Regions from separate parts of the Saccharopolyspora hordei genome, predicted to be linked through region 2. Evidence: riboswitches for the same ligand, from Rfam matches in the RefSeq annotation. Region 2 holds a riboswitch; the other holds the start of a gene.
The links. Region 2 has a riboswitch for glycine ahead of gcvT (glycine cleavage system aminomethyltransferase GcvT). Riboswitches for the same ligand answer to the same signal wherever they lie in the genome.

Region 1 (3,558 bases), 600 kb from region 2:
TGCGCAATTGAATTGGAGACAACTGGGTGGGCGGAGTGGAGCATGGGAACCTTCCTGTCACCTCAGCCGCGGCCCGAACGCGAGGAAGGGAACCTTCCTGTCACCCAGCGGCCGCCGCTACCTGGCGACCGTGACAGGTAGGTTCCCTTCCTCACCTCACCGGCGCGGACGGCGAGACGCCGCTCGCGCCGTGCTCAGCACTCGATGACGTTGACCGCGAGCCCGCCGCGGGCGGTCTCCTTGTACTTGACCTTCATGTCCCGGCCGGTGTCGCGCATCGTCTTGATCACCTTGTCCAGCGACACGAAGTGGTCGCCGTCGCCGCGCAGCGCCATCCGCGCCGCGGTGATCGCCTTGACCGAGGCCACCGCGTTGCGCTCGATGCACGGGATCTGCACCAGGCCGCCGATGGGGTCGCAGGTGAGCCCGAGGTTGTGCTCCATCGCGATCTCCGCGGCGTTCTCCACCTGCCGCGGCGTGCCGCCGAGCACCTCGGCCAGCCCGGCCGCGGCCATCGAGCACGCCGACCCGACCTCGCCCTGGCACCCGACCTCGGCGCCGGAGATCGAGGCGTTCTCCTTGAACAGCACCCCGACCGCGCCCGCGGCCAGCAGGAACCGCACCACCCCGTCCTCGTCGGCGCCCGGCACGAACCGCGTGTAGTAGTGCAGCACCGCCGGCACGATGCCCGCCGCGCCGTTGGTCGGGGCCGTCACCACCCGTCCACCGGCGGCGTTCTCCTCGTTCACCGCCAGCGCGAACAGCGTGACCCACTCCATCGGGTCGTCCTGCCCGGTCAGCGCGGCGGCCAGCTCCGCCGCCCGCCGCTTGACCTTCAGCCCGCCGGGCAGCTCCCCGGTGTTGCGGCACCCGTTGTCCACGCACTCCCGCATGACCTGCCAGATCTCCAGCAGGCCCGTGCGCACGGCGTCCTCGCTGCGCCACGACAGCTCGTTGGCCAGCATGACGCCGCTGATCGGCAATCCGGACTCGGCGGTGCGCTGCAGCAGTTCCGCACCGGTGCGGAACGGCATCGGCAGCTCGGTCTCGTCCGGCTTGATCCGGTCGGCCCCGGTGGCGTCCTCGTCGACGACGAAACCCCCGCCCACCGAGTAGTACACCGCGCTGTCCAGCTCGGTGTCCCCGCCGAACGCGGTGAACCGCATGCCGTTGGGGTGCACCGGCAGCGACTTGCGGCGGTGCATCACCAGGTCACGGTCCACGTCGAACCGGATCTCGTGCACACCGTCCAGCAGCAACCGCCCGGTCGCCCCGATCTCGGTCACCCGGTCCGCCACCGCGGCCGGGTCGACGACCTCTGGCCGGTGGCCCTCCAGGCCCAGCAGCACCGCCTTCGGGCTGCCGTGCCCGTGCCCGGTGGCGCCCAAGGACCCGAACAGCTCCGCCTTGACGCGCGTCACCTGCGACAGCAGTCCCGCGTCGCGCACCCGCCGCGCGAAGCGGCCGGCCGCCCGCATCGGCCCGACCGTGTGCGAGCTCGACGGCCCGATGCCCACTGAGAACAGGTCGAAGACACTGATCGCCATTGATCGCCTCCGCTGCTGCCGGGCGCCGCTACTGCTCGATCAGCTCGGCGTACTGCTCTGGCGTGAGCACAGCACCGGTGCTGGTGGCGCGCACCTCCAGCAGCCAGCCCTCGCCGTACGGCTCGGCGTTGACCAGCGCAGGGTCGTCCACAGCGGCCTCGTTGACCGCGACGACCTCGCCGGTGACCGGCGCGAACAGGTCGCTCACGGACTTGGTGGACTCCAGCTCGCCGCAGGCCTGACCGGCCTCGATCTGCTCGCCGACCTCGGGCAGCTGCACGAAGACGATGTCACCGAGGGCTTCGGCGGCGTGCTGGGTGATGCCGATGCGCACCAGCTCGCCGCGGTCCTGGATCCACTCGTGCTCTTCGGTGTAGCGCAGGTCCTGGGGCAGGGACATGACGGGAGGCTCCAAACGGTCAGGGGACGCCGGTAGCGCCCGGGATGTGCTGGGCCTCCCCCTCTGTTGCCGGAACCTGAGAGCTTCGCCGCAGACCAGCGGCTTGCACCGTGGGTGGCGCGCCGGCAGCGACGCGCGCTTTCCAGAGTTGCCTCGCCCGAACGGTCATGGGTGCCTGAGAGTTTGTGGGGAGTCTTGCTCCTTCGGCGCCTCGCGTCGTTGCGAGGTCTCTCCCGCTCGGGTTCGACGGCCGGTATGCGATTGTCGACGTGCTCAGCAACGATAAACGGGTCCGCTCTGGTGCCACAACGCCCTCCCCCGGCCGGCGGCCAGGCGACCGCAGGTTCTCAGGAGGCCGGTGATGCTGGACGTCCAGGCGCTGGTCGAGCGGGTGGGGCCAGCCCTGCTGCGGGCGGTGGTCGTCCCGGAATCGAGCAAGTGCGTCGGTGACGTCGTCATCGCCGAACCGGACCAGCACCCGACCGTGGTCGACGGCGACCTCGTGCTGGGGGTGGCCGTCGTGGACCGGGAGCAGGCGGTGGAGCTGGTGCGCGTCTGCGGTGAGCAGGGCGCGGCGGCGGTGCTGCTCAAACCGCCGATCGACGAACGGCTCGTGACCACGGCCGAGAAGACCGGGGTCGCGCTGGTCGAGGTCCGCCCGGAGTCCGCGTGGGCGCAGCTGGTGTGGTTGGTCCGGGCGGCGCTGGCCCGGACGGGCATCGACGAGCCGGACACGCGCACCGGCGTCGGCGACCTGTTCCGGCTCGCCGACGCGGTGGCCGACGTGGTGGACGCGCCGGTGACGATCGAGGACGCGCACTCCCAGGTGCTGGCCTACTCGGCCCGGCAGGACCTCACCGACCCCGCGCGGGTGTCGACGATCATGGGACGCAGGCAGCCGGCCGACGTGCTCGCCAAGTTCCGGGCCCGCGGCACGTTCCGCAAGATCAGCAAGGGCAGCTCGGCGATCTTCGTGCCCGCTCAGCAGGACGGCACGCTGCCCCGGCTGGTGGTGCCGATCAGGATGGGCGGCGAGCTGCTCGGTTCCATGTGGGCGGTGGTGCCCGGCGAGGTCTCCGAGGAGCGCGCGACGGCGTTCGCCGACACCGCTCCCCTGGTCGCGCTGCAGCTGCTGCGCTGGCGGGCGGTCGCCGACGCCGAGCGGCGCCGCAGCGCCGAGCAGGTGCGGCTGCTGCTGGAAGGCGGCGAGGGGTGGCGGGCCGCGGCCAACGAACTGGCGGTGCCGAACGAACCGCACCGGGTGATCGCGATCGAGATGCCCGCCTCCGCCGGCCCCGCCGAGGGGCACCGGCTCGCGCTGTGGGAGTGGATCACCCGGGGGATCGGCCGCCGTCCCCTGGTCACCGAGATCGGCACCATGCTCTACGCGGTGGTGCCGGACCGCGACCGCGGCGGCTGGCAGGAGTTGCGCAGCGCACTGGCCTCGCACGACATGACACCGCGCCCGCTGATCGCGGTGGGCACCGCGGTGGCGGTCGCCGAGCTGCACCAGTCCCGGTCGCAGGCCGAAGAGCTGGTGAGCCTGCTGCGCACCGGCCGGCTGCAGGAGCGGGTGGCGGTGTACGAGGACTACTGGCACCTGCTGGTGCT
Region 2 (3,558 bases):
TCGAAGATCCGCAGCAGCCGCAGGTCGCGGTACCAGCGCTCGATCGGCAGCTCCTTGGTGTAGCCCATGCCGCCGTGGATCTGCAGCACCCGGTCGACGATCTCGTTGGCGCGGGTGGCGCCGTAGAGCTTGGCGATGGACTGCGCGTGGCGGGAGTCCAGGCCCTGGTCGATCTGCCAGGCCGCCTGCAGCACCAGCCAGCGCAGCGCCTCGATCTCCACGGCCGAGTCGGCGATCATCCACTGGATGGCCTGGCGCTCGGCGATCGGCTTGCCGAAGGTCTCGCGCTGCTTGGCGTACTCCATGCCCATCTCGACCAGCCGCTCGCAGGCGCCGAGCGCCCGGGCGGGCAGCATGTAGCGGCCGCGGCCGATCCACTGCATGGCGAGCTTGAACCCGTGCCCGACCTCGCCGAGCACGTTGCCCTCCGGCACCCGCACGTTGTCGAAGACCAGGGACGCGGGCTGGCGCTCCCACGGGCCCATGATGTCGATCGGCTCGGACTTCCAGCCCATCTCGCGGTCGACCAGGAAGCAGGTGACGCCACCGTCGGCACCCTTCTCCTTGTCGGTGACGGCGAAGACCATGACGAAGTCGGCGTCGATGCCGCCGGTGATGAACGTCTTCTCGCCGTTGATCACCCACTCGGAGCCGTCCTTGACCGCCGTGGTGCGCAGGTGCTTGGCGTCCGACCCGGCGCCCGGCTCGGTGATCGCGAAGCAGGACTTGCGCGTGCCCTCGATGGTCGGCAGCAGGTAGCGCTGCTTCTGCTCCTCGTTGGCGTGGTAGAGGATGTTGTCGGCGTAGCCGCCGAACCGGAACGGCACGTAGGTGCGGCCGAGCTCGACCTCGATGAGCGCCGACATCACCGCCGACAGGCCCATCCCGCCGTACTCCTCGGGCGTCTGGATGCCCCAGAAGCCGGCTTCCTTCGCCTTCAGCTGCAGCTCGCGCTGCTCGTCCTTGGTCAGGCCCCGCTCACCGGCCCGCTCCCGACGCAGCACCTCGGGCTCCAGCGGGACGAGCTCGCGCTGCACGAAGTTGCGCACCCAGTCCCTGATGTCGCGCTCGGTGTCGGAGAGCGAGAAGTCGACCATCGCCGGATCCTTTCCCTGCGGCCATCTAACTAACATCGTTAGTTTTGTGGCAGCCTAGGACGACGCTGACGAGCGTGGCAAGGGATCGACGAGGAGACGCCGTGCCCAGACCGACCACTCCCCGGTTGTCACCGGACCGCATCCGCCGCGTCGGTCTGGAGATCATCGACGCCGAGGGGCTCGAAGCGCTGTCCATGCGCCGGCTCGCCGAACGGCTCGGGGTGCGCGCGGCCTCGCTGTACAACCACGTCTCGACCAAGGAAGACCTGCTGCACGAGATCGCCGACGACGTCATGGCCGCGGTCGACGTCTCCGGCTTCGAGCAGGACTGGACGACCGGCCTGCGCGTCTGGGCCCGCTCCTACCGGGCAGCGCTGGTCGCCCACCCCAACCTGGTGCCGTTCCTGGCCTCCGGCCCGGCCCGCCGGGAGAACGCCCTGCGCCGCGCCGACGCGGTGCACGGCGGCCTGACCAGCGCGGGCTGGCCGCAGCGCTACGCCACGATGATCGGCGCCTCGACGAAGTACCTGGTGGTGGGCTCGGCGATGGGGTCGTTCAGCGGCGGCTTCCCGGACGACGCGGAGCTCTACGACGAGCGCTTCCCGCACCTGGGCAAGGCCCACCTGCTCCGCGAGCACGCCGCGGAGATCGACGAGGCCAGCTTTGAGCTCGCCCTCGAAGCCCTCATCGACGGCCTGCGCACGCAGTACCGCGAGCTGCGCGAGAAGAGCCGCACCCCCGGCGACACCCGGTGACCGGGAGGGGACGCCTCCGCAACGCCCCGGTCGGCGACCGCGGGTCAGCACGAGATCACTCGCCCGTCCGGTTGACGTGGGTCACCGGGGGTTCGTAGCGTCCAAGTCGCACAACCCAATACAGCGCCGATGACGTCGTGCGGGAGAGACTCCGGCCCAGGCGGGACCGGAGCGCCGAAGGAGCAATACTCCCCAGCAAACTCTCAGGCACCGGCACCGCACGGCACCAGGCGATCACGGAGAAAAGCAGGAGCGACGACGCTCCTCGCCCACGGTGCAAGTCACCGCTCGACGGTGGCGAAACTCTCAGGCCAATGACTCCGGGGAGACCGCCCGACCAGCGCCAAGCCCGCGCAGGTCGGGGTCGAGGTGCCCCCGTAAGGTTGGGCGCAGTGAGCTGACCGGCCCTCGACTGCCGACCGGCGCCCACCAGGAGGAGTCACAACAACCATGTCGTCGCCACGACGGACGCCCCTGCACCACGTGCACGAGGCGCTCGGAGCCACCTTCACCGAGTTCGCCGGTTGGCAGATGCCGCTGCGCTACTCGGGCGACACCGCCGAGCACAACGCGGTGCGCACCGCCGCCGGCCTGTTCGACCTGACCCACATGGGCGAGATCCGGATCAGCGGTCCGCAGGCCGCCGACGCGCTGGACTACGCGCTGGTGGCCAACGCCTCCGCGATCAAGCCCGGCCGCGCCCGCTACACCATGATCTGCAACCCGCAGGGCGGTGTGCTGGACGACCTGATCGTCTACCGGCTGGCCGAGCAGGAGTTCCTGGTGGTGGCCAACGCCGCGAACGCCGCCGTGGTCTCCGCCGAGCTGGCCGAGCGGGTCACCGGGTTCGACGCCCGCCACGAGGACGTCTCCGACGACCACGCGCTGATCGCGGTGCAGGGCCCGAACGCCGTGGCGATCCTGGAGCCCCTGACCGACACCGACCTCTCCGGCGTCAAGTACTACGCGGGCTACCCGTCCCGGGTCGCGGGCAAGGACGTGCTGCTGGCACGCACCGGCTACACCGGCGAGGACGGCTTCGAGCTGTTCACCGCGCCCGGTGACGCCGAGGCCGTGTGGCAGGCGCTGACCGAGTCCGGCGCGCAGCACGGGCTGCAGCCGGCCGGGCTGTCCTGCCGCGACACGCTGCGGTTGGAGGCGGGGATGCCGCTGTACGGCAACGAGCTCTCCGCCGACCTCACTCCCTTCCACGCCAACCTCGGCCGGGTGGTCAAGCTCGACAAGCCCGGCGACTTCGTCGGCAAGGAGGCGCTGGCCGCCCTCGCGGACAAGCCCACCGAACGCACCCTGGTGGGTCTGACCACCGACCAGCGCCGCGCGCCCCGGCACGGCTACCGCGTGCTGGACGCCGACGGCGCCGAGGTCGGCGTGGTGACCAGCGGCGCGCCGTCCCCGACCTTGGGCCACCCGATCGGGATGGCCTACGTCGATCGCGACCACAGCGAACCCGGCACGCAGCTGCAGGTCGACATCCGCGGCAAGGCCGTCGCGGTCCAGGTCGTCGAGCTGCCGTTCTACCGCCGCAACGCCTGAGAGACACAACAGGAGGCAACACCATGTCGACACCGGACCTGTTCAACGATCAGCTGGCCGCGGTGGACCCAGAGGTGGCGGCGGCGGTCCGCGCTGAACTCGACCGCCAGCAGACCACGCTGGAGATGATCGCCTCGGAGAACTTCGCCCCC

Region 1: another riboswitch for glycine. It lies ahead of gcvH (glycine cleavage system protein GcvH); the one in region 2 lies ahead of gcvT (glycine cleavage system aminomethyltransferase GcvT).

What each region holds. Positions count from the first base shown of each region.
Region 1 is NZ_JACCFJ010000001.1:1,638,984-1,642,541, reverse strand. It holds gene HNR68_RS07740 (L-serine ammonia-lyase) at 195-1,547, opposite strand; gene gcvH (glycine cleavage system protein GcvH) at 1,576-1,947, opposite strand; glycine riboswitch at 2,001-2,099, opposite strand; glycine riboswitch at 2,100-2,193, opposite strand; gene HNR68_RS07730 (PucR family transcriptional regulator) at 2,309-3,558, shown strand, end outside.
Region 2 is NZ_JACCFJ010000001.1:2,236,516-2,240,073, reverse strand. It holds gene HNR68_RS10495 (acyl-CoA dehydrogenase family protein) at 1-1,097, opposite strand, end outside; gene HNR68_RS10490 (TetR/AcrR family transcriptional regulator C-terminal domain-containing protein) at 1,199-1,852, shown strand; glycine riboswitch at 1,983-2,081, shown strand; glycine riboswitch at 2,082-2,183, shown strand; gene gcvT (glycine cleavage system aminomethyltransferase GcvT) at 2,303-3,406, shown strand; gene glyA (serine hydroxymethyltransferase) at 3,430-3,558, shown strand, end outside.